4 regions of the Pseudoalteromonas sp. BDTF-M6 genome follow, and region 3 is predicted to be linked to each of the others. Evidence: predicted binding sites of a transcription regulator. Region 3 holds the regulator's gene; each other region holds the start of a gene.
The links. Region 3 encodes sigma-54, which starts transcription at its own class of promoters, with help from an activator protein. Its sites were predicted from a motif close to GTTGGCACGNNNNTNGNNT; they were not measured.

Region 1 (7,456 bases), 340 kb from region 3:
TGCGCCATCGATGCCAAGGAAACCTCAGCGTCCCTGTACGCCAAATTAGCAGAACTTGGCCCCGCCGCGCTTATTGAAACGCTGGCAAATATAAAAGCCATTAAGCCGCAGCAACAGGACGAGCAGTTGGCTAACTATGCGAAAAAGCTCTCCAAACAAGAAGCCCTGTTGGATTGGCAGCTGGATGCGGCACAATTAGAGCGCAATATTCGCGCCTTCAACCCCTGGCCCGTTAGTTACACGGAAATGGCTGGCAATACGGTAAAGGTATGGCAAGCCGAGGTGGTTGCCGAGCAAGGCACGCCGGGCACCATTTTACGTGCTGATAAAAGTGGCATTGTGATCGCCTGTGCGAGCGATGCACTGTGCATCACCGAGCTGCAACCCCAAGGTAAAAAGCCGATGTCGAGCCAGGATTTCCTAAACGGCCGTGCCGACTGGGTCACCGTTGGCAGCTCATTAATCACTGCGGATGACCAGGGTGAGTAATGTTCGCGCCCAGGCGGCGCACACCCTTTACCAGGTGGTCGACAAAGGCATTTCTCTGTCTGTGGCCCTGCCCAGGTACAGCCGCGATCTAAGCCCGCAAGACAAGGCACTAATGCAACAGATTTGCTTTGGTGTTTTACGTTATTTGCCGAGCCTGGAATTTTATTGCCAACAGTTACTCGAAAAGCCATTGAAAGGAAAAAGCCGGGTTTATCAATTTCTGCTCTACGTCGGCTTGTATCAATTGCAATATATGCGCGTGCCCGAGCATGCCGCCGTGGCCGAAACGGTCAATGCCCTCAAATCGATGCGTGCGGTGGGCCTCAAAGGCCTGGTTAACGCCGTGCTACGCACCTTTCAACGCCAACAACAAGGCCTGGAAGAGCAAGCGGAACAAATCGATGCCTGCAAATACAATCACCCCGGCTGGTTGATTAAAAAGCTACAACGTGATTACCCAGAGCAATGGCAGGATATTATCGAGGAAAATCAGCAACAGGCCCCCATGTGGCTGCGAGCGAATAATCGCATTAATAGCCGCGATGCCTATGCCGATAAACTGTTTGATCAAAACATTGGCTTTAGCATAGATGAAGCATTCCAAGATGCTATCCGCCTCGATAAGGCCATGGATGTGTTTGCCCTGCCCGAATTCGAGCGCGGCGCCTGTTCGGTACAGGATGCGGCGGCCCAACAAGCGGCAAGGCTTCTGGACCCACAAGATGGTGAATTGATCTTGGACGCCTGTGCGGCGCCCGGTGGCAAAACCTGTCATATTCTCGAGCTTGCCGATGCCCGCGTCGTCGCTTTGGATGCCGATGCTCAGCGCCTTGAGCGCGTTAATGAAAACCTAGAGCGAATCGGTTTAAACGCCGAATTGATCTGCGCCCAGGCGGAGCAAACAGAGCAATGGTATCAAGGTGAGCAGTTCGACCGTATTCTCCTTGATGTGCCCTGCTCGGCCACCGGGGTGATCCGCCGTCATCCGGATATCAAGTGGCTGCGTCGCGGCAGCGATATCGATGAACTGGCGCAACTGCAAGCCAGCATACTGGACGCCATTTGGCCGCTGCTCAAACCGGGCGGTACTCTGGTTTACGCCACCTGCTCGGTATTAAGCGAAGAAAACCAATCGCAAATACGAGCATTTTTAGCCAAACATGGTGACGCCAAGCATATAGCGTTGCATGATAAGGATACCGAGCAGCAGCCGGGTTGGCAGTTGTTGCCGGGAGAAACCGATGGTTTTTACTACGCAAAAATAATAAAGCAGTGACATAGTCATGAAAATTATCATCTTAGGTGCAGGCCAGGTTGGCGGCACATTAGCGGAAAACTTAGTGGGTGAGCAAAACGAGATCACCGTGGTCGATATCGACGGTGACCGTTTGCGCGAGCTGCAAGACAAATATGACTTGCAAGGCGTTAATGGCCACAGTGCTCACCCCGATGTGCTGCGCAAGGCTGGCGCCGAAGATGCGGATATGATCATCGCCGTGACGAGCTCCGACGAAGTGAACATGGTGGCCTGTCAGGTTGCCTACAGTATCTTTAACACCCCGACTAAAATTGCGCGGATCCGCTCGGAACAATACTTACGTTATCGCCAGCAGTTATTCCACAATGATGACCTGCCCGTTGATCACTACATTGCACCCGAGGCTCTGGTCACCAAGTATATTCGCCGCTTAATCGACTACCCTGGCGCCCTGCAGGTGTTGCAGTTTGCCGACGGTAAGCTGTCCTTGGTAGCAGTTAAGGCCTACTACGGCGGGATGCTGGTTGGTTATGCACTCTCGGCATTAAAAGAACATATTCCCAATGTGGAAACCCGGGTTGCCGCCATTTACCGTCAAGGTAAGGCCATCAAGCCGCTAGGAACCACGGTTATCGAAGCCGATGATGAAGTCTTCTTTATCGCCGCAACCAAGCATATTCGCGCGGTAATGAGCGAGCTGCAAAAGCTGGAACGTTCATATAAAAAGATCATGATTGCCGGCGGCGGTAACATAGGCGCAGGCTTGGCTCGCTCATTGGAAAAAAATCACAGCGTCAAGCTGCTGGAGCGCAATCCTATGCGGGCCGAGCAACTCTCGGAAATGCTTGACGATACCGTGGTCTTCTGTGGTGACGCCTCGGATCAGGAGCTGCTGTCGGAAGAGCATATCGAGCAGGTAGATGTCTTTATCGCCGTGACCAACGATGATGAAGCGAATATCATGTCGGCCATGCTGGCCAAGCGCATGGGTGCGCAAAAAACCATGGTGCTAATTCAGCGTGGTGCCTATGTGGATCTGGTTCAAGGTGGTGAAATCGATATTGCCATTTCGCCGCAACAAGCGACCATATCGGCCCTGTTAACCCATGTTCGCCGCGGTGATATAGTGAACGTTTACTCACTGCGTAAGGGTGCTGCTGAAGCCATTGAAGCTGTGGCCCATGGCGATGAAAACACTTCTAAGGTGGTGGGTCGTGCCATTAGTGAAATCAAACTCCCTTCGGGCACTACCATTGGCGCCATAGTGCGTAATGATGATGTGCTTATCGCCCATGACGACACCGTGATTCAAAGCGGCGACCATGTGATCATGTTCTTGATCGACAAAAAGCATATTCATGTAGTCGAGAAGCTCTTCCAAGTCAGCGCCATGTTCTTATAAGCAAAAAAAAGCAGCTTTAGTTGGAAACTAAATGCTGCTTTTTGCTTCTCTAATGGATTTAGGTGTTTACTCAATATTGGCAAACTCTTCTGGCGATAGCTCGCCGTTACCATCGATATCAAGCTCATCGAATTTAGCCATCACCTCGGCATCGGCGCTCGCTTCTTCCTTGCTGATGCTGCCATTACCATCAACATCAAGCGATTCAAACGTCGCACCAGTGCCTGCAAAGGCGGTTGAAGATGATGCCAAAATTGCCATAGCTAGTAGTGTATTGGTCGTTTTCATAACTTGCTCCAAAAATTCAAAAAGTAAACTTACTGAACTGCCGCGAACTCTTGCTCGCTCAGCTGGCCGTCTTTGTTACTGTCCAAGTCCTTAAACTGTTGCATCAATTCAGGATATTGAGCCGCTTCTTCCATGCTGATAGCGCCATCGCTATCTACGTCCACGTTGTTAAATTCCAAGTCCATCGCGAATGCCGACGATGCACTGACTAAGCCGATTAAGGCGATTGCTTTAGAGGTCTTATTCATTGTTAACTCCCTGTGTTATTTCGCGTTAGCGAACTCTTCTTGAGACAGCTCGCCATCTACATTAGTGTCTAAGTCTTTGAACTGGCTGATTAGCTCTGGGTGCTTTGAGGCTTCTTCCATGCTAATGGCGCCATTGCCATCGGTGTCTATCGTGGCGAAGTCAGCTGCTAAGGCAAAGGCCGCAGAAGAACCGACAAGGGCGCATAGCGCTAAAATATGCTTAGATTTATTCATCATTAACTCCTACTGATAACTGCAATAACTGCTGAAAATTACTGTGCTTTATCGAACTCGGCTTGTGAAAGCTCGCCGTTACCGTCGCTATCTAATTGTGCAAATTGCTCGGCTAGTGCAGCATCAGCGGCAGCTTCTTGCACGGAGATAGCACCGTTGCCATCAACATCAAGAGTTGAGAAATCGGCAGCGAATGCTGCGCTTGATGCGGCTAGCGTGATCAGAGCGATAGTTGCTGTCATTGGTTTCATATTGCTTTCCTTCCTACTTGTTTTGGTGTGAACCTTGACGAATTCATATTCGCCGTCACATTTTCGATTCTCTAGGACTATTACAAATCCGATGCCAAAAATTAAAAATCAAATAAATTCAATAAGTTAATTTTTTATTTGCCAAAACACTCTGGTTTTCACCGCTTTTTCTGTTGCCATTTCGCGACAAGCTCGACGCTCTGGAAATAAAATCCATGTTTTTCATGGAGTTAGTTATTTTTAATGGGGATTTCATTCAGAAACCACACAAATGGTCGACACGCTTTTATGATTTTTATCTGAATAGAAGTGCCAAGTGGCAGATTTTGATAAGAGAGAAAAAATAATTTAATAGTTATAAATCATATAGTTATTTTTTTTATGCACTTTTTTTAAAATTAATTTCATAGCCAGAACACGGTCATAGATAAATTGTTGCCTTTTAGCAACACACAGGGCCTTGTTCAGGTTGGCGCGGGTGAATTAATAAGAGTGACCTGAGTGACGCTTGAAGTTGGTAATAGTGATAACAATTCTTCCTGAAGCTTGGGCCCGGATCGGGCATCCACGCCCTCGCGTTCGGCGCTCCAAGAGTGGCGTTATATGCAATAGGTGAGTTCGGTGTAAGTAAGTCATCCTGACGCTGCGGTCCGGCTCGACATCCGTGTCTCGCGTTCGAATTTACAAGAGTGACTGAAATACGTCGAAGGTAAGTTTTGTGCAAGTAAGTCGTCCTGACGCTGGGTCCCGGCTCGGGCATCCACGCCCTCGCGTTTGGCGCTCCAAGAGTGACGTTAAGTCACTCTCGGTCGCGGTAGCGACCGCGCCTCACCCACGCCAGAAGGTTGGGGTGAATAGTACTAACAGGGTGAAGATCTCTAAACGACCAAAGACCATGGCCAGGGTTAGAATCCACTTGGCGTTATCGCTGATATCACCGTAATGGGCCGCCACCTCACCCAAGCCCGGACCCAGGTTATTTAAGCAAGCTGCGGTCGCCGAAAAGGCGGTGATATTGTCTAAGCCCGTGCCCATTAGGCTGATCATGATGATCACGAAGACCAGGGCATAGGCGGAAAAGAAGCCCCAAACCGCCTCAACGACCTTATCGGGAAGCGCCTTACGACCCAGCTTAATGGAATAGATGGCTCTTGGGTGGACCAGGCGGTTGAGTTCACGAATGCCCTGCAAGTACAACAAGAACACCCGTACCACCTTCATACCGCCACCGGTAGAACCGGCACAGCCACCAATAAAACTGGAGAAGATGAGCAAAATGGGTAGGAACAAGGGCCAGGCTGAGAAGTTATCCGTGGCAAAGCCCGCCGTGGTACTGATAGACACGGCCTGGAACATGGCCTGATCTAAGGTTTCATCCCCATTGGCATAGATATTATTAGACGACAACACCGCAAAACAAACGATGATCAGCGCCACCTGGATTAAGAAGAACACCTTAAATTCAGGGTCACGCAAATACACTTTAGGACTGCGACTGGCCACCACTGCGTAGTGCAGGGAAAAATTCACCGCCGCGATTAATAAGAAAAACACACAAATCAGGTTGATCACCGGGCTATCAAAGTAGCCCATGGACGCATCATAGGTGGAGAAACCGCCAATGGCTATGGTCGAGAAGGCATGGCAAATGGCATCGAACCAACTCATCCCCGCCACCCAATAGGCCAAGGTACAGGCCAGGGTAAGGGATACATAGATATACCAGAGGTGCTTGGCGGTATCGGCGATACGCGGTGTCATTTTCGAGTCTTTCACCGGCCCTGGCGTTTCGGCGCGGTACAGCTGCATGCCACCAACGCCAAGCATGGGCAGCACGGCCACCGCGAGTACGATGATCCCCATGCCACCGAGCCACTGCAACTGCTGGCGATAGAAGAGCACCGACTTGGGCAGATATTCGATGCCGGTCAACACGGTCGCCCCCGTGGTCGTTAAGCCGGAGAAGGCCTCAAACACGGCGTCGGCAAGCGACAGTTTTGGTGCATCAAGGAAGATCAGGGGCAAGGATGCGAACGACCCCAGTACCAGCCAAAACAGTACCACGATCAAAAAGCCTTCGCGGGCTTTGAGGTCGCCATGCTCATGGCGGTTAGGATAATAGGCAAATAAGCCGGCAATAACGCTGAAGATAAACGCAAGAATAAAAGGCAGACCACCACCATCTTTATAGATAAGTGATACCAGCGCAGGAGGAACCATGGTGATACTAAACAGGGCTACTAGCTGACCGAGTATCTTTATTATCGTGCGGTATTGCATTTAGCGCATCGCCGTGACTTTTCTTTGCATGTTATTGTCTTACTGTTTTATTTTTAACTCAACAGTACCATGGCTTAAATCAAAAATATCTTTTATTGCGTCCTCTGCCTGGCGCGCATCGATACGGATCTGCCAGGAAATGTGGCTGCCGTATTCCTTGTCCATAGCCAGCACCTGGTATTGTGAGTTAAGGCATTGTTCTATCTGCCCTTGTAGAGCATAGTCACTGTCGCCGGTTAGCACCACACTGGGCACCTTAATCTGTGTCTGTAATTGCGCCAAGGCGTTATTCAAAGTGCCACCATAGGCGCGCACCAAACCACCCGTTCCCAGCTTAATGCCGCCGAAATAACGGGTGGTAACGGCACAGATCTCACCCAAACCACTGCCCTGCAGTACATTCAGCATGGGCTTGCCGGCGGTGCCATTGGGCTCGCCATCATCACTGAAACCATAGACATGGCTACCACCGGGCGCCCCGGCTACATAGGCCCAGCAGTTGTGACGGGCATCCGGGTACTGCTCATTGATGGTAGCAATAAAGGCCTTGGCGCTGGCCACGTCCGGAGTATGGGCAAGATGAACGATAAAGGTGCTTTTTTTAATTTCTTCTTCGTAGCTCAGGGATTGAGCTGGATAAGCGTATTCTGACATAGGGTTTAGCTGCCTAAGGCGGTGGCACCATTGCCACCACCTTCACAGGAGGATGGTTAGTCGAGGTTTAATTCGCGGGTCATGTTTTCCAGACCATGCTCATGGACAATGATATTGTCCTCGATACGAATACCGCCAAACGGCTTAAACTCGGCTATCTTGTCCCAGTTCACATGCTGTCTATTGTCCGTTGCCGCTACATCTTCAAGCAGAGAGTCAATAAAGTACAGGCCCGGCTCGATGGTGAACACCTGGTTCGCCTCAATCATACGGGTGCAACGTAGGAACGGATGCCCTTCTGGCGGTGCCTGATGGGTGCCACTTTCATCGGCCATAAAGCCACCCACATCAT
Region 2 (7,456 bases), on a different contig from region 3:
CTCCCGCGATAGCACGATATGACCATCGAGTATGGCCCGCGCCGCATCGGCAATGGGGTCTTGCATATCATCGCCCTCGGAGAGCACGGTGAAAAATGCGGTAATGGCGCCTTGCCCTTCGCCGCCGTTGCCAGCGCGCTCGATCAGTGCCGGTAATTTGGCGAACACCGAAGGCGGATAGCCCTTGGTGGCCGGAGGCTCGCCCACCGCCAAGGCAATTTCCCGCTGCGCCATGGCATAACGGGTGACCGAGTCCAGTAGCAACAAGACATTTAAGCCCTGATCGCGAAAGTACTCGGCGATGGTGACCGCACTCTCGCAGCCCTTTAAACGCATTAACGGCGAGGCATCGGCGGGCGCCGCCACCACCACGGCACGTTTACGTCCTTGCTCACCCAAGATCTCTTCAATAAATTCTTTCACTTCGCGACCACGCTCGCCGACCAGACCCACCACTATTACATCGGCGGCACTGCCTCGGGTCATCATTCCCAACAGCACGGACTTACCCACGCCACTGCCGGCAAACAGGCCCATACGCTGACCTTGGCCCACGGTGATCACCGAATTAATGGCACGCACACCCACATCCATGGCCTGGCTAATGGGACGACGCGCCAAAGGATTAATATTGTTTTGCGCAAAACGCGCATAATGTTCTGTGCGCAAAGGCCCAAGGCTATCCAAGGGACGACCTAAACCGTCCACTACGCGGCCAAGTAAATTCATACCCACGGGCAAACCCGGCTTTTTCGCAACAGGGATCACCCGCGCCCCGGGTAACACTCCGGAGATACGGTCGTTGGGCATCAAATAAAGAATGTCGTCGTTAAAACCCACCACCTCGGCATCGACCATGCCCTGATTGGTTTCTACCTGGCACAAACTGCCAATGGCCGCATGCAGGCCCTTGGCCTCCAAGGTTAAGCCCACCACCCGGGTAAGGCTGCCAGCCACCGCGACCGGCGCTGGGGCAATGGCACTGCGCTTGTTTTTAAGGCGTTGTGCTAAGGAGTGACTCATGGCTTAGTTCTACCCTTTCACCGGCACGCCGGCGTCTTGTAAAAAGCCGCCGATAACCTGTTGCAGTCGTTGCGACAGGCTCATGTCGATGGACGAACGCTGCTGCTTAATATGACAGCCGCCGCGCTCCATTGTGGGCTCGCTTAATAATTGCCAATGACGATTACTCAGCTGCTGCTCATCGAAATGGCTTTGTACTTGAGCCAAGTCATCGGGATGAAGATAAATCTGGCACTGGGCGTCATTGCTCGGCAGCGCCTCGGTGGCCGCCTTTAGAGCCGCGAGTATAATATCCGGGTTAGTGCGAATTTCGCTCAGGATCACCGCCTTGGCCAGTTCCGTGGCTAAGAACAACAGTTCCTGCTCGACTTCCTGATCCAAACGCTTGGCCGGCTCATCAAGTGCCGCCAACAGCGACTTTAACTGGGTTATTTGCTCATCGAGCAGTGGCTTGGCATCGGCGACACCCTGCTCCATCCCCTGTTGCTGACCTTCCTTAAAGCCCGCTTCCTTGCCCTCGCTCACGCCCTTGTCAAAACCATCGATATAGCCCTGCTCATGGCCTTGTTGCAGCCCTTCTTCATAGGCATCCTGACGGATCTGCTCCAGTTCTTCCATGGTCAGCTTGGGCAGCTCTGGCTCTTGCGCTGTGTGTACTTCCTCATCCTCAGTACCGCCTTGCTCACCAGCGTGATACAGCTGCTCTAAGGGAGTACCGAAGGCGGTCGAACGCCCCTGCAAAGACTCAGCACTGGCGGTGACATCGGGTATGGGCCAATGTTGCAACAGCTCTTCGGCGGCTTCACTGGCCTCTAGCGGGCGTCCTGGATGCAATTTAGTGTCCTGCATGGCTTAGAGGAACTCCTCGCCGCCACCACCACCGAGCATCACTTCGCCGGAGTCGGCCAGGCGTCGCGCGGTAGAGAGAATTTCTTTTTGTGCCGCTTCCACTTCACTGATGCGCACCGGCCCCATGGCTTCAAGGTCATCACGCAGCATATCGGCGGCACGTTTAGACATGTTGCTGAGGATCTTATCTTTAAGGCCGTCATCGGCGCCCTTAATGGCCTTCATCAGCACATCCTGCTGCACTTCGCGCAGGATAGACTGAATGCCTCTGTCATCGACATCCATCAGGTTCTCAAATACAAACATAAGATCTTGAATCTGCTGCGACATTTCTTCGTCGTGCTCGCGAATAGAGTCCATAAGCTGGCCTTCGATATTGGTATCCAGGTAGTTCATGATATCCGCCGCCGCTTTCAGGCCGCCCATTTTCGCCGCCTGGGCACCGGCCTGACCGGCAAATTGTTTCTCCATTATCTCGTTAAGCTCTTGCAGCGCCGCCGGTTGCACCTCTTCGAGGTTGGCAATGCGCATGGTCAGGTCAAGGCGCACTTTTTCCGGGAACTGGGAAAGAATTTCCGCACTTTGCTCCGGCTCCAGATACGACAGGACTATGGTTTGGATCTGCGGGTGCTCGTTGCGAATAATATTGGCCACCTGCTTGGAGTCCATCCACTTCAGTGAATCCAGGCCTTTAGCGCCGGAGCCCATGACTATCTGATCGATAAGGCTAGCGGCTTTATCTTCGCCTAGCGCCGCGGTCAGAGCCTTCTTAATAAAGTCCTCGGACTGGAAGCCTATGGTGCTAAATTGTTGGATTTGTTCGATAAACAAATTATGCACGGCACTGATTTTATCCTGGCTTAAATCCGCCAGGGTAGCCATTGTCATGCCCACTTTTTGCACCTGCTTGGGCTCAAGGTGTTTTAAAATTTGCGCTGCGTCTTCTTCGGACAAGCTCAAAAGTAAAATCGCCGCTTTTTCTACCCCTTCAAGCTTATCGACATTGAAGTTACTGGGGAGTTTCTGTTGTGCTTCAGTCATCGTCATTTAACCACGCTTTTACTACTTGAGAGGATAATTCCGGCTCGTTGGCCACCAAGGCACGGACCGCTTTTAACAGGTCTTCATCGCCGTGTAAGTCCGGCAGCTGCAAGGTGCCATCCGGTGAGAAGCCCACCGAGGCAGAGTCGAAATCATTGTTAAGCATTTCCAGGGTACTGTCGCCAATATCCACGCCCGAGGTCAGCGCTTCTTCATCATAGGCTTCTAGGGTGTCATCCGGGTAGATCAGGCGTTTCAACATGGGGCGCACCACGGCGATGATTAGCACGATAATCACTAAGGCGGCCAGGATCACACGCACCAGCTCCCTAAACCAGTCTTGCTCCCACAGGGGTAGCTCGGCGGCTGCGCCCAAGTCTTCGCGAACAAAGGGCATGCTCACGACTTCCAGGGCATCGCCCCGTTGTAAATCAAAGCCCACACCGCCTTGGAGCAAACGACGAATATTGTTGAGTTCCTGCTCGGTACGTGGCGCCGCCGTTGCTTGTCCTTCGGCATTGGCAGCCTGACTGTAATCAACCGCAACCGAGACGCTGATACGACGGATCACCCCACTTTGCTGGCGCTTATGAGAGATGGTGGTGTCCAGCTCATAGTTACGGGTTGCTTCTTTGTGGCTGCGCGAAGGCGCATTGCTTTGCGTCGTGCTCTGCGTTTCGGTGGCATCTTCGGGGATAGCGGAATTAACCGGCGGCTGATTGCTCAGGGCACCGGGGATACCCACGGCCAGGCCGCCAATATTATTTTCTTCCAGGGTGGTTTCGCTGCGCACCGCTGGCAGGTCCGGGTTGTAGCGTTTTTGCGTTTCTTCTACGGCACTGAAGTCCATCACCAGGTCGACCTGAGCGGTGTAATTGCCCAGACCCACCACGGGGATCATAATGCTGTCGATTTTTTCCAGGTACTCCTGCTCGCGCTGACGCTCAATTTCATACTCTTTACGTGAGCGCGCCGACAGGGAGTTTTGCGAGCCGGAATTAAGCAAACGGCCGTTTTGGTCGGTCACGGTCACGCGTTCAGGAGATAGGCCCTGCACTGCCGAGGCGACGATGTCGACCACGGAATCGATTTCTTCACTGTTCAGAGTGCGACCGCGTTGCAACGTTAATACTACGGTAGCCGAAGGTTTTTTCTCCACCCGGGCAAAGACGTTTTCTTTGGGCACCGCCAGTAACACCTTGGCACGGCTAACCTTGTTTAATTCTTCTATGGTGCGCGCCAATTGCTGCTCGCGAGAATGCTTCAGGCGTTCACGCTCAAGGCGCTGAGAAACACCAAAGCCCATGTCTTGCATCAAAATGTCGGTGCCGGAGCTGGGGCCTTGAGTTAAACCCTCACGGGTCATGGACAGCTTGATATCCTGATACGCATCTTCGGGCACCATGATAACGTTGCCGTTGAGCTCATAGTCAATTTTTTGGGCGTCTAAAAAGTCCAGGGTTTGGATCAGCTCTTCCGTGGGCATTTTACCCAGGGGGCGCATTTCCGGCTGGCGTGCCCAGATAATGATAAAAATGGCAATGGCCAAGCAAATAGCAAGGGCAATGATCAAGGTGGCCTGGCGCAGCATATCCACGCCGCTCAAGGCACCCAGGTAGCCCGACTTTTGTTCATGTTGCTCGCCTGAACCGGTGTGCATATCGGCACCCGAGTCGGCCAGGGCGAGATCCGTTGATTGATTTGCTTGCGCCACGACTTTTCTCCGCTATCCGTTAAACAGGCATGTTCATAATGTCTTTATAAGCTTCCACCAGCTTATTGCGCACCTGCACCGTGGCTTCGAACGCCACCGAGGATTTTTGCGAGGCGATCATGGCTTCGGCAAGAGAGACACGGCGGTCGCCCATTTCCACGGCGGTGACCTTGGCTTTGGCATCCTGTTGCAGGCCATTGACATTGTCTATGGCATTACTTAGCAGCTCACCAAATTGCACCGACGCCGCGCTGCTTGGCTGAGGCATGGTTTTTAACGGGTTACGTGCCTGCGCTTCGAGCGCAAGGGACTGCATTTCCTGAAATAAAGAATTGGCTTGAACTTTCATCAAACTGGCACTGGTTAAATTAAACTTAAGCTCTATCAAGCATTAAGCGTGCCAACTAAATTAAGCTTTAATTACAGTAAGTTATGATTTTTATTTTTTGACACTGATGAGTATTTAAACAACGTTAATTTGACGTAAAAAAAGCCCAAGTAAAACTTGAGCCCAACTAAAAAGGAAGTCTAAGCTGGCAGTTGAATGCCTTGCTCGCGCATTTGCGCTATCTTGTAGCGCAAGGTGCGCGGGCTGATCCCTAGCGCTTCGGCAACATCCTTACGCTTACCGTTAAATCGTACCAGGGTATCGAGGATGATCTTATGCTCCTTGTTTTTAAGCTCGTCCTTAAAGGTCGGCTCTTCATCTTCTGCTTTGTTCCCCATCTCAACAGCGCCGCTTATTGGCTGGGAGGCAAGAGGCACGGGAGCACGAGGTGGACTTAACAGCTCTTCAATATAGATGGCATCGGCCTCGACCTGGGGGCCGGTTCGTAATATCAGTGCCCGCTGCATAACATTGTCCAATTCCCGTACATTGCCCGGCCAGGCATGACTTAACAGCTTGTGTTTGGCCGCCTCGCTCAGGGTCGCTGGCGCTTGTTTACCCGCTTCACAATGGCGCTGCAATAAATGCTCGGCCAGGGGAATAATGTCTCCCGGGCGCTCGCACAGGGGCAACCATTGCAGGGGAAAAACATTTAAACGGTAATAAAGGTCTTCACGGAACACCCCGGCCTGCACCGCTTCTTTTAGGTCGCGGTTGGAGGTGGCCAGCACCCGCACATTCAGGGCAATGGTTTTACGGCTCCCAAGGCGCTCTACTTCGCGCTCCTGCAACACCCGTAGCAGCTTGGCTTGCAAGCCGAGATCCATCTCGGTGATTTCATCGAGTAGGATGGTGCCGTTTTGCGCCTGCTCAAATTTACCTGGGCAGGCATTGACCGCACCGGTAAAGGCGCCTTTTTCATAACCAAACAGGGTCGACTCAAGCATGTTTTCGGGAATGGCTGCGCAGTTGATGGCGATAAAAGCTTCATTGGCACGCCCGGACTGGTCGTGAATATAGCGCGCCAGCACTTCCTTACCGCTGCCGCTTGGACCCATGACCATCACGCTGGCATCACTGTCGGCGACTTTTTTCGCCAATTCCAGCAGCGCCAAACTTTTGGCGTCGGCCACCACGGGACCACTGTCATTGCTCGCTTTAGCCGGCAAGTAACGGCTGACTAAATTGATCAGCACCTCGGGGGCAAAGGGTTTGGCCATATAATCTATGGCGCCTAGACGCATGGCCTCGACCGCATCGTCTATGGTGGCATAGGCGGTCATCATTAGTACCGGCAAATCCGGATAATTCAACTTAATGCTTTTAAGCAGCTCAATGCCATTAATGCCCGGCATCTGTACATCGCTGACCACCATGGCCACCGCCTGCTCTTTTAGCATCATGATCGCTTGCTCACCGCTGTCGGCGGCAATACAGGGAATGCCGGCAAGGGACAAGGTGTCGGTCAGCGCCTCTCTTAGGCCCGGATCGTCCTCCACCACTAGCACATAATTACTCATACTTGCCCTCCTGTAGGCGGGTCTTTAAAAGCGGCAGGCTGAGTACAAACTCGGCTCCGCCCTGTTCGCTGTTATTAACTGTCACTTGGCCCTTGTGAGCGTTGAGCACCGACGACACTACGGCTAAACCAAGGCCGGTACCCTGACGCTTGGTGGTGAAAAAGGGCTCGAAAATCTTCTGTTTCAGCTCGTCGCTAATGCCCGGACCATTGTCGGCGATCACTATATCTACCGTGTCGTCGGCATCCGGGCTGCGCCTTGCGCTCATGCTGATTTGCGCACCACTGGCTATTACCTGCACGCTGTTGTGAATGAGGTTATTGATGGCGCTGGCTAAGGCGGTGCGGTTGCCCATCACCTCGATATCCGGCTCAGGGAGTTGCACATGCAGCTGGGCCCCATGTTCAATCAGCATGGCCTCGGCGCCTTGTTTTACCTCGCTGAGCAACTGGCCCAGGGATGTGGGTTCAATCACCTGTTGCTCGCCGCTTTTAGCGAACAGCAGCATGTCGTTCACCTGACTTTCCAGGTCTTTAAGACGCGACATCAACTTGCCATGAAAATGGGTGCGGGAGTCACCGCTAAGGCGCTCGGAACCCAGATTGGCACCATAGAGCATGGCCGCCGATAAGGGCGTGCGCACCTGGTGGGCCAAGGTGGCCACCATTTTGCCCAGCGCACTGAGGCGCTGCATATGCGCCACCCGCGCCTGCAACTGGCGGGTTTCGGTTAAGTCCGTCATAAAAATAAGCTGCCCCGGCTCCGGGGTCAGGGCGCGAATTTCCAGCTTGATGCGGCGCCCATCTTTAAGCGACACCTCGTGACCGTCATCCTGTTGTGGGCGAAACGAGCGTTGAATCACGCTAAACCACCTTTCCCCTTCAAGGGGCTCACCGAGCATATCCATGGCGATGGTGTTGG
Region 3 (7,456 bases):
CATTACCAATATTCTCCTGGTGCTGGGTATTACCGCCTTATTGCGACCCCTTTCCGTGTCCTCGGTGACCCTTAAACGTGAAATGCCCCTGGTGTTGGTGGTGTCCCTCGTCGCTTGGTTCATGTTTACCGACAATTATTTTTCTGGGCTCGAAGGTTGGTTGTTATTGGTGGGTTTTGTCGCCTTTATCGCCTTTCTTATCGTCATTTCACGCCAGCAAAAAAACGCTCAGGAAGACCCCTTTGTCAGCGAAGCCTGCGATGAAATCCCGAAAGGCGTAAGCACCAAAAACGCCGCCCTATGGCTGGTCGTCGGCATAATCTTACTGCCGCTCAGCTCCCATTTTATCGTTTCATCGGCGGTGGAAATTGCCCAATATTTTGGCCTGAGTGACCTGGTAATCGGCCTCACCATTATCGCCATTGGCACCAGCTTGCCCGAACTGGCCGCCTGCGTGGCCGGGGTGTTGAAAAACGAAGACGACCTGGCGCTGGGTAATATCGTCGGTTCAAACCTATTCAATATCCTTGCCGTGCTTTCCATCGCCGGTATTCTCAACCCTGCGGTCATTGACCCTGCTGCGGCCAACCGCGACGCCCTGGTAATGATCGCCGCGACCCTAGTGTTAATCGCTATGAGTTTGAACTTTCGTGGTGCCCGACGCATCAACAGGTTAGAAGGAGGCATGTTGCTGGTCGCATTTTTTGCCTACCAAGGATATATTTTTAGTCAGATAGCATAGAGTAAGCGTATATGACACAAAGCTACATCGCTTCCGCCCAACGGGTGATAGAGACCGAAGTTCTTGGTCTTAAAGAGCAGCTACAGCATTTAGACGAGCAGTTTATTCAGGCCTGTGAACTGATGAAAGCCTGCGCCGGACGCATTATCGTTGTCGGCATGGGTAAATCCGGTCATATAGGAAACAAGATTGCCGCGACCCTGGCCAGCACCGGCACCCCGGCCTTTTTTGTGCACCCGGGAGAGGCCAGTCATGGCGATTTGGGCATGATCACGGCACAGGATGTGGTCTTGTTGATCTCGAATTCCGGCGAGACCCATGAAATTGTCAGTATTATCCCGGTGATTAAACGCATTGGCGCCGCCCTGGTGGCAATGACCGGCAATCCCCAGTCCAGTATGGCCACTTTAGCGGATCTGCATATCTGTATCGGCGTTTCTCAGGAAGCCTGTCCCTTGGGCCTGGCCCCTACCGCTAGTACCACGGCAACCTTGGCCATGGGCGATGCCATCGCCGTCGCCCTGCTCGAAGCCAAAGGCTTTACCGCCGATGATTTTGCCCTGTCTCATCCCGGCGGCAGTCTAGGCAAACGTTTATTGCTGACGCTCAACGACGTGATGCACAGCGGCGATAGCGTGCCTCGCTCGCACCAATCACAAAGCATAAGAGAAGCCTTATTGGAAATTTCCAGTAAAGGTCTGGGTATGACCGCGGTGATCAATGACGACCAACAACTGGTTGGATTGTTTACCGATGGCGACCTGCGCCGCGTGCTGGAGCAACGCATCGACATTCATAACACCGCCCTGCTTGAGGTGATGACACCGAACTGCACCACGGCCAACGCCAATATGCTGGCCGCCGAGGCGCTTAATATCATGGAACAAAAGCGTATCAACGGCCTTATCGTCATCGATCAGGCCCGTCGCCCGGTAGGCGCCCTGAATATGCAAGACCTACTACGAGCGGGAGTGATCTAATGCAATTTTCCGATTTGTATCAGCCCATCGACCAGGATGCCTGGCAACGAGCGCAAGCGGTCAAGTTACTGATCTGTGATATCGACGGGGTGTTTTCCGACGGTCGCATCTATCTCGGCAATCAGGGTGAAGAGCTCAAAGCCTTCAACACCAAAGACGGCTTTGGCATTAAGGCCTTGTTGAATAGCGGCACCCAAGTCGCGGTGATCACCGGGCGCCAGTCTCAGATAGTGCAAACCCGTATGGAAAGCCTGGGCGTCCCTTATATCTATCAGGGCCGTGAACATAAACTCGACGCCTACGCCGAACTCAAGCAAACCCTCAATCTGAATGACGAACAGGTCGCTTATATCGGCGATGATGGTCCGGATTTGCCGGTAATGGAAAAGGTGGGTTTTGCCGTGGCCGTGAATGACGCGCACCCTTTGGTGAAACGTGTTGCCCATTACACCACTATGCTGCCAGGCGGCTTTGGTGCGGTACGCGAACTCACCGACCTGCTGATACTGGCCAAGGGCGGTAGCCTGGGCACCGAGGGCACCAGCTCATGAACATGGCGCGGGTGCTGATATCCATCGTTTTTATTGCGCTCATGGCCTGGCTGTGGGCGCCCTATTATATGCAATCGGAAAAAACGGTAAAAAGCACCAGCGACACCATTGCCATCCCGGATTACATTGCTACCGGGCTGCGACAAAGCAGCTACAACGATCAGGGCGCGTTAAGCCACACCGTATATGCTGAACATATGGAGCTCTTCGACGAACTGGGTTTTACCCACTTCAAAAAACCTGTGTTTACCCTGTATAACGACGGTGAACGCTGGCGTGTCACCGCCGACGAGGCAACGCTCTACAATAACAATATTTTGATCTTGGAAAACAACGTCATCGCCACCAACTTAATACCAGGGGCAATGATCGAAAAGGTCCAAGCAGCAGCTATCCAAATAGACATTGATGCCCAACGTATGGAGTCGGAACAAAGTGTTGAGCTCAGGGGACCGGATCTACTGATCACCGGTCAGGGCTTGAAAGCAGATATCAATACAGAGATAGTGGAACTAATAAAACATACGCGAACGGTATATTATGACCAGTAAATTCAAAGCATTAATCATAGGTTTGGGATTCGGACTAGGCGCTGTAAATGCCTGGGCAGAGCAACCAAGCGCGGTGACGGAAGTACAGATCGACGCCGATAAACAACAAGCGCTGATCAAAGAAAACATCACTATTTTTGATAAAAATGTGCACATTGTTCATGGTCAACGAGAGATCAAGGCGGATCGCCTTGAGGCCCACCGTCGCCCGGAGCTAGGTGATAACAAGCAGCTGCTTATCGCCACCGGCAACCCAGCTATTTACAGTGAAACCATGGCCGATGGCACCCAGATCACCGCCTCTGCCAAGGAAATTCGCTACGACGTGGCCACGCAAATGCTGCAAATCTCGGGTACCGCCAAAATCGCCATGGCCGATCAACAGATCGTTGCCGAGACGATCAGCTATGATATAAACAAGCAGCTAATCAGTGCCGAAAAAGATAAAGATTCGAGCACCCGAGTGCGAACCACACTAACGCCACAAACCGACGAAAAGAAAGAGAAGGAACAACCATGACCACGCTGAAGGCGCGCAAACTGGCGAAAAGCTATAAGGGCCGTGAAGTGGTCAAGGACGTGGGTCTGGAAGTCAAAGCCGGCAGCATAGTCGGTCTGCTTGGCCCTAACGGTGCCGGTAAAACCACCACCTTCTACATGATTGTGGGCCTGGTGCCGAGCGACAAGGGCATGATCAGTATCGACGAGCAGGACATCACCCTGCTGCCAATGCATTCGCGCGCTCGCTTGGGAATAGGCTATTTGCCACAGGAGTCGTCGATTTTCCGTAAATTAACCGTCTATCAAAACCTGATGGCGATTTTGGAAACGCGCAAGGAGCTTGATAAAAGCGCCCGTGAAAGCGAGCTGGAAGGCTTGCTGGACGAATTTAACATCCAGCATATTCGCGACTCATTAGGCATGGCCCTGTCCGGCGGCGAACGCCGACGCGTGGAAATTGCTCGCGCCTTGGCCGCTAACCCGAAATTTATCCTGCTCGACGAACCTTTTGCTGGTGTTGACCCCATTTCGGTGCTAGATATAAAGAAAATCATTGAACACCTCCGCAACCGTGGCATCGGCGTCCTTATCACCGACCACAATGTGCGCGAAACATTAGACGTATGTGAAACTGCCTATATCGTCTCCCATGGCGAATTGATCGCATCAGGAACTCCCCAGCAGGTATTAGCAGACCAAACCGTACGCGATGTGTATTTAGGTGAGCAGTTTAGGCTTTAATCACAAAAGGATTGTTAGAGTACATGAGGCAATCATTACAGCTGCGCTTAGGCCAGCAATTAACAATGACCCCACAATTGCAGCAGGCCATTCGCCTGTTGCAGCTCAGTACTTTGGATCTCCAACAAGAAATTCAAGAAGCACTTGATGCGAACCCCTTGCTCGAAATCGAAGAAGAGCATTACGGCGACAGCGACCTGCCGCGCGATAAAAACTCGGCGGCCGACGGCGACAGCCAAAGCGAACACAGCGCAACCAATCAAGACGAAGTTGAAAGTTCCGACGCACTAAATAATGACTCGATCAGCGACGAACTGCCCATGGACGTATCCTGGGACGAGTACATCAGCGCCGCCCCGGTCGCTTCATCGGCGCCTATGCCGGATGATGAGTCCATCTATCAGGGGGAGACCACGGAAACCCTGCACGACTATCTGATGTGGCAATTGCGACTGACGCCCTTTAGCGCCACCGATGAAGCCATTGCCACCGCAATTATCGAAGCCATCGACGACAACGGCTTACTTACCCTTAGCACCGAAGAACTGCTCGAAAGTATCAGCCATGATGAGCAGGAAGAAGAGATCGAGCTAGACGAAATCGAAGCCGTGCTAAAGCGCATCCAAATGTTTGATCCCATTGGGATTGGCGCCCGTTCACTACAAGAATGCTTGTTGATCCAGCTCAATCAATTTTCACCTCAAACCCCTTGGCTTAACGAGACGAAAGAGGTAGTTTGTAATTATATTGATTTGCTTGGTAACCGTGACTATCGCACCTTAATGAAAAAGACTAAGCTTAAAGAAGCGCAGTTGAAAGAGGTGATGACACTGATACACAGCCTGAATCCAAAGCCCGCCGCGACCATAGTGCGTGAAGAGTCGGAATATGTGATCCCGGATGTATCGGTGAAGAAGGTCAAGGGGCGCTGGAAGGTGGAGTTAAATCCCGACAGCATGCCAAAGATACGTGTGAACGATCACTACGCATCTCTAGGTCGCAACTGCAAATCACAAAGTGACAGCCAATTTATTCGCTCTCACTTGCAAGAGGCAAAATGGTTTATTAAGAGCCTGGAACAACGCAATGACACCTTACTTAAAGTAACTAATTGCATTGTTCAGCAACAACAGGCATTCTTTGAACATGGCGAAGAAGCAATGAAACCTATGGTCCTCAATGACGTTGCAGAAATGGTGGAAATGCATGAGTCAACAATCTCTCGCGTTACCACACAAAAATACATGCACACGCCACGTGGGATCTTTGAGTTAAAGTACTTTTTCTCCAGCCATGTGAATACCGAGAATGGAGGTGAATGCTCATCCACCGCGATTCGAGCATTGATCAAAAAGCTAGTAGCCGCGGAAAATCCTGCCAAGCCGTTAAGCGATAGCAAGATTGCCGACATACTAGCAGAGCAAGGAATCAAAGTGGCTCGACGAACGATTGCAAAATATCGTGAATCGTTGGCCATTCCACCGTCAAATCAACGTAAAAGCTTGATATAGACGTTAGACAAGAAGGAAAATGCTTATGCAATTAAATCTTACCGGTCGTCATGTAGAAATCACAGACTCTCTTCGCAACTATGTGAATAGTAAATTTGCTAAACTAGAGCGTCACTTTGACCATATTAATAATGTGCATGTCATTCTTGATATTGAGAAACTCACACAAAAAGCAGAAGCAACACTTCATGTAAACGGCGGCGAATTGTTTGCCACCGCAGAGCACCAGGATATGTATGCGGCGATCGATGGCTTAATTGATAAATTAGACCGCCAGGTAATCAAACATAAAGAGAAATTGTCTCGTCATTAAAATGAGCTTAGATTTACTTTTTTCCAAGGACTGCAGCAAAGCTGCGGTCCTTTTTAATAGCAAAAAAAGAATGTTGGAATACCTCTCTCAGGTAGCCCACCAGCATATCCCCCACCTTAGCGAACAAGCCATACTGGATTCGCTCCTGGCCCGTGAAAAGCTTGGCAGCACAGGCATAGGGAAAGGGGTTGCCATTCCTCATGGTCGTCTTGATGGCATAGAGCAAACCGTGGCCATTATTGTTACCAACCGTGAAGCGATCAATTTTGATGCCATCGACAACCGCCCCGTAGATATCTTTGTGGCACTGCTCGTACCAGGCAATCAATGTGAACAACATCTCAAGACCTTAGCGAAAATTGCTGATAAACTTAAAGATAAACAGCTATGTAAGCAGTTAAGAGCGGTCACCAGTGATCAAGAGCTTTACCAGTTAATGGTCGCCTAAGGCGCAGTTACCCAAAGCTCGACGGAACAGCTCGGCAGTTCAACCAGGATGATAGGCTCAAATAGCTCAGGTGTTTAACTTGATGCCGGCGTAAAGGCTCGGCAAGGGGTGTGGATAAATGGATTTGATTATTGTCAGTGGGCGCTCTGGTTCCGGTAAATCCGTCGCCCTGCATGTGTTAGAAGATCTCGGCTACTATTGTGTCGATAACATCCCAGTCAACCTATTGCCCGCCCTGGTGCGCAGCGTATCCGACAACTACGATAAAATTGCCGTCAGCATAGACGTTCGCAACCTCCCCAAAGAAGAACAAGAATTTAGCGATATCCTCGGCTACTTGCCGGAATTCTCGCAACCGACCCTGTTTTATCTCGACAGTGACGAGCAAACCCTGATCAAACGCTTCTCGGAAACCCGACGCCTGCATCCGCTGTCGATGCAAAATCTGCCTCTGGATTTGGCCATTCGGGAAGAAAAGCAGTTGCTGGATGTCTTAATCACCCATGCCAACTTTATCATTGATACCAGTGAGTTAAGCGTGCATCAGTTGGCGGAGATGATCCGCGAAAAGGTACTGGGTAAAAAAGACAAACAATTATTGATCACCTTCGAGTCTTTCGGCTTTAAACACGGCATCCCAAAAAATGCCGACTATGTCTTCGATGCCCGTTTTTTGCCTAACCCGCATTGGGAGCCCGAGCTCAAGCCCCTGACAGGCCTCGACCAACCGGTTAAAGACTACCTGGCCAGCCACAGCATAGTGCAAAAATTTACCTGGCAAATTCAAACCTTTGTGCAAACCTGGTTACCCCATTTAGAGCGCAATAACCGCAGTTATCTCACCATCGCCATCGGCTGTACCGGTGGTCAGCACCGCTCCGTCTATCTGGCACAAACCCTGGGCGAGCGCTTTATGGACACCTACTCTAACGTGAAAATTCGCCACCGCGAGCAGGAGGGCTAGACTTGATGGAAGCCACCTTTGTTATTCAAAACAAGCTAGGATTGCACGCCCGCGCCGCCTCACAACTGGCGCAATTAGCAATGAACTTCGACGCCAAGATCACCCTCTATCAGGGCGAGAAAAGCGCCGAAGCAGACAGTGTTCTGGCCTTGTT
Region 4 (7,456 bases), on a different contig from region 3:
GGCACTGTCGGACAGGGTGTATTGATCCGGCTCTGCCACCTTGGTCAGGGTCAACTCACCATTGGCCAGACTCGGTGGCGGTCCGGGTAGGAAGCCGGTGCCAATACTGGTTACCGAGCCGGCGCTAATGCTCGCCTCGGAGTTATTGTTAATATTCGTTTCGGTGCGTATGGGCGAGGCCAGAGCCAGGTCTTCTCCCTGGTCGGTGGCCAGGGTCAGCTGGCTGGCGGCGGCACTATTGAGCTTGATATCTACCTTATCGCCAATTGCGCCCAGGGTACTGACATTAATTTGCAGGCCGAAAGAGTCATTGCCACCAAAGTCCACATCGCCATTGGCGGCTATGGTGGCCGCCGATGCGGTGCCTATGGCATTGCCGGACGCGTCTATGGGTTGCACCAGAACATCGTTGGCACCGGGACCGGTAAACTCAAGGCGAAAATCACTGGCGGGAATATTGGTGCCCTGCCCCGGCGCTAAGGTAGCACTGAGTTCGGCATTGCTGTTGCCATGGGCCAGACCGGCAACGCTTGGCAAGGTGAAGAGATCGCCCCCAAGCTCACCATTACCCGCCATGCCCAGGGCGTTTTGCTGGTTAAAGGCATCGGTAAAGGACAAGGCCATTTGCCCAAGCTGGGTTTGCGCCGGAATAAGGATCTCATCACGATAGGCCAGCACCCCGCCAATTTCACCCTTCAAGGTATTAGGGTCGATATCGATGGCGATGGCTTTGCCGTCTTGCACATCGAGCTTGAGCTCCATCTTGCTGGGATCTGGGTCCCCTTGCAAAGAAAACATATTAAAGGTGCCGTTTTCCATCACCAGGGACTCACCCGTGCTCATAAATACCAGCTTCTCGCCATGGGGCCCATCTGTGGTTTCGATATTCACCAGGGCCGAGAGTTCCTTGATCGCCAGATCACGCTCGTTATACAGGTTGCTGGCACTTGCCTGGGTATCACTGCCATGCACGGCGGTGATCTTGCTGTTAAGCTCGCTAATTTTTTCAATCAAGCCATTGGCTTCTTCGCTTAAACCGTACAGCTGCTCATTGACCGCCTGCTGTTGCTCGTTGAGCGCCCCCGACAGGGTATGGAGCTGATCAACAAAGCCCTGGGCATTACTGAAGAACAAGGACCGGGTGGTGCTGTTCGCCGGCTGGTTCAACGCCTCTTGCAAGTTATTAAAAACATTATTAATTTGCGTCGATAAGCTGGTCGATTCCTCGGAAAACATGGTGTCCACGCGGCCGGCATCGGCGGTAAAACGCTCGAAAAAAGCCCGGTTTGAGGTATCGCGATTAAGCTGCTGCTGGGCAAACTCATTAAGCAGGCGATAGGTTTCACCGCGGCCAATTTGATTGTCTATGGTGCCGCCGTGCTCGGTGCGCTCACGCACATAACCGGCGGTATTCACATTCGCTATATTCTTACTGGCGGTATTGAGCAGCTCGGTGCTGGCACGGATGCCAGAGCCGGCAATATTAAGTAAGTTAAAAGACATACCTTAGTCTCCAATGCCTGGTAGCGAGCCTACCAGGGCCTTTAATTCGGGTTGAGCAAGAACGCGCTTCACTTTAGTGGCATAGTTGGGATCGGTGGCATAACCGGCCGCACTGATGGCATCGATAAAGGCGGCGGGCTTATCGGCCACCGCCAGCGCCTGTTGATATCTGGGATTGCTTTGTAAAAACGAAACAAAGTCGTCAAAGCTTTGTTGCAAGGAGCCATACATGCGAAACGGCTCATTGCGCTTCACCGCGACGCCTTGCTCGTACTCCACCGTGGTTTTAGAGATGCTGGCCCCTTGCCAGTCACGGTGGGCCTTAATGTTAAAGAGGTTATTAGAGCTCTCGCCGCTGGCGGATTGAATGATGTGCTTACCCCATCCGGTTTCCAAAGCCGCCTGCGCTACCATCACCCCGGGATGTACGCCAATTTTTGCCGCCGCCTGACGGGCAAATTGCCACACGCCCTCGATAAAGTCCTGTGCCCCTTGGAAGCTTGGCGTCTCGGTCGTAGCTTCAGCTGTGGTATCAGCCTTTACCGCGGCCTCAACCTGAGGGTTGACGGACGCAGCCTGCACCTGAGTGTCTGCGCCTTTAACCGAGCGAGCACCTGCCACCTGCGGCATACGCAACACCTCGGCCGGAACATATTTGCCCTGCTCTGACGAGAGCTGCTGCACTATGATATCCGCCAAGCCTAAGGAACCGTTTTTCGACAGCTCGCTGGATAACTGCTGGTCGTGCATGTCCTGAAAATATTTGACACTGCTGGCGTTAAAAGGGCTGTTTTCATCCTCAAAAGCGGCATTTGCCTGACGCATGCTTTTAAGCAGCATTTGCGTAAAGATTGACTCAAACTGCTGTGCCGCCTGCTTCAGTGCCGCGCGCTCACCCTCGCTGCCCTTGGGCTGCTTGAGGGCATCCTGACGCAACCTGTCCAGGCTGGTTAGGTCAAATACACTTTGTTGTTGTAGTTGGTTGGCATCCATTGTGCTGACGAGATTAAAACCATGTGAGCAATTAATGCTGCTAACAATGCAATTTGCATACCAATAGCCAATAAAAAAGCCCGCAATCACGGCGGGCCTTTTTATCAGAAGATCAATTACCTGGGCTTAAATCACCACCAACTGACCATTAATGGCGCCGGCTTCTTTAAGCGCCTCTAGAATTGCCATCAAATCACCTGGGGCGGCGCCTACCTCATTAATGGCCCGTACCAGGTCATCCAGGCTCACGCCAGGGTCGAATACAAAGGCGCGCGAGTCGTCTTGCTGAACATCAATAATGCTTTGATTGGTCACCACGGTCTGACCGCCAGCCAGGGCATTAGGCTGCGACACCTGGGCATTCTCGGCGATGGTCACGGTAAGACCACCATGGGTAATGGCCGCCGGCTGCAATTTGACGTTTTTGCCTATCACTATGGTGCCGGTGCGCGAATTGACTATGATTTTCGCGGCATTGTCGGCGGGCTCAAACTCGAGGTTTTCCAAGGTCGATAAATAGGCGACTCGTTGCGCCATGTCCCGCGGCGCTAACACCCGCACCGAGGCGGCATCCATGGCCGTGGCGGTATCGCCGCCGAGCAAATTATTAATGGTATCGGACAGGCGTTTTGCGGTGGTGAAATCCGGGCGATTGAGGTTAAAGGTAATATAGTCGCCTTGGGTAAAGGGGCTGGGAATAGCTCGCTCGACCGTGGCGCCATTGGCAATGCGTCCCACCGTTGGGGTATTGATCACCACCTGGCTGCCATCTAGGCCCTCGGCGCCGAGACCACCGACGACCAGGCTGCCCTGCGCCAGGGCATACACATTCCCGTCGATACCCTTTAAGAAGGTTTGCAACAGGGTACCGCCACGCAGGCTTTTAGCGCTACCGATGGAAGACACGGTTACATCCATGGTTTGCCCCGGCTTCATAAAGGCCGGCATATCCGCATGCACGGCAACGGCGGCAACGTTTTTAATCTTGGGCTGCAAATTGGCCGGCAAAGTAATGCCGAAACTATTGAGCATGGCCTTAAAACTTTGCTGGGTATAGCGGTTTTTCTCACCGGTGCCGGGAAGACCCACCACCAGACCATAACCCACCAATTGGTTGCTTCGTACGCCCTCGACCATGGCCACATCCTTGATGCGCTCGGCCTGAGCCGGCAGGCTTGCCAAAGTTACGAGTGTGGCGATGATGACGCTAAACCATTGCATATTGATACTCCTTAAAACGGAAATAACGAGCCCATAAAGAAGCGCGACAGCCAACCGGCACTTTGCGCTTCCTGCATGTCACCCTTACCCGAATACTGAATGCGGGCATTGGCAATGCGGCTGCTTTCCACCGTATTTTGGGCGCTGACATCGGTCGGGCGCACTATGCCCTCTAGGCGAATAAACTCCTGACCGGTGTTTAAGGTGAGCCATTTTTCACCGCGGATCACCAGATTGCCGTTGGGCAACACCCGCATCACGTTAACCGAGATATTGCCGGCTAAGCTGTTCGATTGATTCGACTTGGCATCGCCGGTAAAGGCTGCGTTGGATTTTACTCCCAGCTCTATGCTGTCGCCGCCGATATTCACCGGGTTGCCACCAAGACCAATAACCGGGTCCAGACCCACTTCGGTTTCCTTATCGGTTTCGGTTTTCGCCGTTTTTGACGCCTGGGTCGACTCGCGCAGCACCACGGTAATGATGTCACCGGTACGCAATGCCTTTTGATCCGCATACAGATCATTGGCCAACACAGGGTTAAACAAGCCCCCATTATTGTTGATGTTTTGCGGCGCCTGCTGCGGATACATGGGGGCGTAATAGGGATCATCCGCTACCACGGTGGCATTTTGCGTCGTTTCGCAACCGCTTAATGCCAGGGTAGCCGACACACCGGCCGCCAACCATAAAGACCTAGTCATCATAATGCTGCCTTAGAGTTGCTGGTTAATGTAGCTCAACATCTGGTCCACGGACGAAATCACCTTGGAGTTCATCTCATACACGCGCTGGGTTTCAATCAGGTTCACCAGCTCCTCGGTGACATTCACGTTAGAGGTTTCCAGTGCCCCTTGAACTATGATGCCAAGGCCATCGACACCCGGGTTACCCTGCACCGGCGCGCCACTGACGGCGGTTTCGGTATAGAGGTTTTGACCCATGGGTTCCAAACCAGATGGGTTGATAAAGTCACTGATCACCAGCTGGCCAATCACCACGTTATCCGCCTGACCGGCAATGCGCACCGAGACCTCACCGTCTTGCGAGATGGTCAGTGATTGAGCATCGTCGGGCACATTCATTTCCGGTTGCACCGGGAAGCCGGCACCACTGGTGACGATACGGCCGTCTTCATCCGTGGTGAATTGGCCGTTACGGCTGTAGGCAATATTGCCATCGGGCAGTAATACCTCGAAAAAACCCTGGCCCTGGATCATCCAGTCCATGGAGTTTTCGGTGCTCAGCATATTACCCTGAGAAAAGTTCTTTTGGTTTGCTACCACCTTGGCACCGGCGCCAAGCATCAGGCCCGAAGGCATTTCCGTGTCCTGGGACGAACGCCCGCCCGGTTGATTAATATTCTGATAGAGCAGGTCTTCAAAAATGGCGCGGCTCTTTTTGTAGCCCACCGTACTCGCGTTGGCGAGGTTGTTGGAAATCACCGAAATATCGGTTTGTTGGGCATCAAGCCCGGTTTTACTGATCCACAATGCTGGGTTCATATTATTAACTCCTCGCTAAGGCTAAACGATGCGCAGCAATGATTCGGCGCGCTGATCATTTTCTTCGGCGGTTTTTATTAGCTTGACTTGTAATTCGAATTGGCGTTGATGGCTGATCATGTCCACCATTTCATGGACCGGATTGACGTTGGATGTTTCCAACGCTCCGGGGATAATGGAAACCTCGGCGGAAACGTCAATGTTTTGACCTTCGCGGGCACGAAACAGGCCATCATTGCCTTTTTCGACCTGGCGACCGCTGGCCTGCACTATTTTCAGCCTGTCCACTTCCTCTAGAAAGTTGGCCGGCGCGCCCTGGGGGCGAACCTGTATGGTGCCATCCTTACTAAAGCTGACTTTTTCTATGGGTAGAGGCAGAATAATCGGGCCGCCCTCGCCCACCACCTGGCGACCTTCACGGTCCACCAGCAGGCCTTCTTGAGTAACGCTCAGCGAGCCGGCCTTGGTGTAGGCCTCGCTACCGGCATCATCGAGCACAGTCAACCAGCCCTGCTCGCTCATGGCGATATCGAGATCGCGTCCGGTAGCGGAAATACCGCCGGCACTGGTGTTGGTTCCGGCACGCTCCTGCAAGGCGAAGACCCGGGTCGGCAACCCTTCACCAAAGGCCTGCATCGACCGCGCCTGAGCAATATCGGCTTTAAACCCCGTGGTATTGGCATTGGCCAGGTTATTACTCTTAACCGCCATCCCCAACAGGCTTTGTTTGGCGCCGGAAGTTGCTATATACAGCATTTTATCCATTGGCTTGCTCCCACAATTCTTAACTAGGGTAGGAAAAGCAAGATTAATACCAACAATGACGACAAAATAAGGACACAAAAAAGGCCACGTAAACGTGGCCTTAATAATCTCAACTACCCTTAGCGGATCTGCAGGATATTCTGCTGCAATGTTGAGTTCACTTCCAACGCCCGCGAGTTGGCCTGGAAGTTACGCTGTGCGGTGATCAGGTCCACCAGCTCGTTGGTCAGGTTGGTGTTTGACTGCTCGAGCGCCGAGGAGTTAATGGTGCCCAGGGTGCCCGTGCCCGGCTCACCGGCAATCGGCTCACCGGATTCAATACTTTCTTTCCAGCCGGTGTTACCCACTTGCTGCAAACCTTGTGAGTTCGGGAAGCGCACCATGGCGACCTGGCCCAGGAAGGTGGAATCGCCATTACTGTACGACGCCACAACCTTACCGTCGGTGCCAATATCGATGCCCGCAAGACGACCTACGGTCGAGCCGTCTTGCTCCAGGGCTTTCACTTCAAAGCGGCTGGCATACTGAGTCGGTACCTTGTTGGCGGTATTACCCTCATCGCGCCAGTTCAGCTCCACACCCGAGTCCGGGAAGGTGGCGCCATTGTCTAACAGAGTCGACAAGCCGGTGCCCGGTCCTGCCGGCAGCGTAACCTCATCAAAGGTGCTCGGGGTCACATTCGGGTTGCCATTGGTGGTCGCCGGTAAGCCACTGGAATCAAAGCCAAACTCAACCAAAGGCGTAAACGGCGAAGCTGGTTGCTCGGCGCCCGTGCCCGGATCGATGACCTTGCCATCCATAGTCGCATACACTTCCCACTCGTTAGGCGCCGTAGCCGGGTCTTTTTTAACGAAGAAATACTGCAGAATATGCGGCTCACCCAGCGAGTCATACACAGTGGTCGAGGTCGACGAGTTATAGGTGGCACGGTCGGTCGGCTCAAATACTAGGCCCGGGGCATCGGCGGTGGCATCCAGGTTAAAGGATGAATACACGTTTTGTGTGGCGCGCGGCGAACCGGATGCATCGGGGATCTGGATCGGGTTGGCGGTGCTTAGGCTCACCGATGAGGTATCACCTGAGCTGGGGTCGACCGGGAAGCTTTGCAAGAAGTTACCCTTGGCATCGACCATAAAGTTATCGTCGTTGAGCTTAAAGGCACCGGCGCGGGTGTAGGTCATGTCTTGCGATGCCAGGCTGTCGGTCATGGCAAAGTAGCCGTCGCCTGTGATCGCCAAATCCAGAGCATTGTTGGTAAATTTAAGTGAGCCCTGGTGGAATTGTTGTGCCACCATGGTGGTTTGCACACCGTCGCCGCTTTTGGTTTTGCCGGCACTGAATACCGAAGCCGCATACACATCGGCAAATTCGGCACGTGACTCTTTAAAGCCCGTGGTATTGACGTTGGCAATGTTGTTCGCGGTAACGTCCAAGTCTTTCTGGGCTGCAGCAAGCCCGGTTAATGCGAT

Region 1: KD147_RS04405 (EF-hand domain-containing protein) is a predicted target of sigma-54. The motif match lies at 4,251-4,269, and genes of this name have one in related genera.
Region 2: fliE (flagellar hook-basal body complex protein FliE) is a predicted target of sigma-54. The motif match lies at 5,014-5,032, and genes of this name have one in related genera.
Region 4: flgJ (flagellar assembly peptidoglycan hydrolase FlgJ) is a predicted target of sigma-54. The motif match lies at 2,543-2,561, and genes of this name have one in related genera.

The regions. Positions count from the first base shown of each region.
Region 1 covers NZ_JAGXTQ010000002.1:8,898-16,353, forward strand. Annotated here, with positions in the region: gene fmt (methionyl-tRNA formyltransferase) at 1-489, shown strand, start outside; gene rsmB (16S rRNA (cytosine(967)-C(5))-methyltransferase RsmB) at 473-1,765, shown strand; gene trkA (Trk system potassium transporter TrkA) at 1,773-3,149, shown strand; gene KD147_RS04390 (EF-hand domain-containing protein) at 3,216-3,437, opposite strand; gene KD147_RS04395 (EF-hand domain-containing protein) at 3,467-3,685, opposite strand; gene KD147_RS04400 (EF-hand domain-containing protein) at 3,701-3,919, opposite strand; gene KD147_RS04405 (EF-hand domain-containing protein) at 3,958-4,170, opposite strand; gene KD147_RS04410 (TrkH family potassium uptake protein) at 4,999-6,450, opposite strand; gene KD147_RS04415 (YigZ family protein) at 6,490-7,104, opposite strand; gene pepQ (Xaa-Pro dipeptidase) at 7,161-7,456, opposite strand, start outside.
Region 2 covers NZ_JAGXTQ010000006.1:34,788-42,243, reverse strand. Annotated here, with positions in the region: gene fliI (flagellar protein export ATPase FliI) at 1-1,023, opposite strand, end outside; gene fliH (flagellar assembly protein FliH) at 1,033-1,872, opposite strand; gene fliG (flagellar motor switch protein FliG) at 1,876-2,913, opposite strand; gene fliF (flagellar basal-body MS-ring/collar protein FliF) at 2,906-4,627, opposite strand; gene fliE (flagellar hook-basal body complex protein FliE) at 4,647-4,976, opposite strand; gene KD147_RS13760 (sigma-54-dependent transcriptional regulator) at 5,156-6,535, opposite strand; gene KD147_RS13755 (sensor histidine kinase) at 6,528-7,456, opposite strand, start outside.
Region 3 covers NZ_JAGXTQ010000002.1:345,132-352,587, reverse strand. Annotated here, with positions in the region: gene KD147_RS05905 (calcium/sodium antiporter) at 1-742, shown strand, start outside; gene KD147_RS05900 (KpsF/GutQ family sugar-phosphate isomerase) at 754-1,722, shown strand; gene kdsC (3-deoxy-manno-octulosonate-8-phosphatase KdsC) at 1,722-2,273, shown strand; gene lptC (LPS export ABC transporter periplasmic protein LptC) at 2,270-2,824, shown strand; gene lptA (lipopolysaccharide transport periplasmic protein LptA) at 2,814-3,344, shown strand; gene lptB (LPS export ABC transporter ATP-binding protein) at 3,341-4,066, shown strand; gene KD147_RS05875 (RNA polymerase factor sigma-54) at 4,090-5,577, shown strand; gene hpf (ribosome hibernation promoting factor) at 5,603-5,890, shown strand; gene ptsN (PTS IIA-like nitrogen regulatory protein PtsN) at 5,892-6,338, shown strand; gene rapZ (RNase adapter RapZ) at 6,457-7,302, shown strand; gene KD147_RS05855 (HPr family phosphocarrier protein) at 7,308-7,456, shown strand, end outside.
Region 4 covers NZ_JAGXTQ010000006.1:14,270-21,725, reverse strand. Annotated here, with positions in the region: gene flgK (flagellar hook-associated protein FlgK) at 1-1,503, opposite strand, end outside; gene flgJ (flagellar assembly peptidoglycan hydrolase FlgJ) at 1,507-2,496, opposite strand; gene KD147_RS13680 (flagellar basal body P-ring protein FlgI) at 2,623-3,717, opposite strand; gene flgH (flagellar basal body L-ring protein FlgH) at 3,729-4,421, opposite strand; gene flgG (flagellar basal-body rod protein FlgG) at 4,434-5,222, opposite strand; gene KD147_RS13665 (flagellar basal body rod protein FlgF) at 5,244-5,987, opposite strand; gene flgE (flagellar hook protein FlgE) at 6,107-7,456, opposite strand, start outside.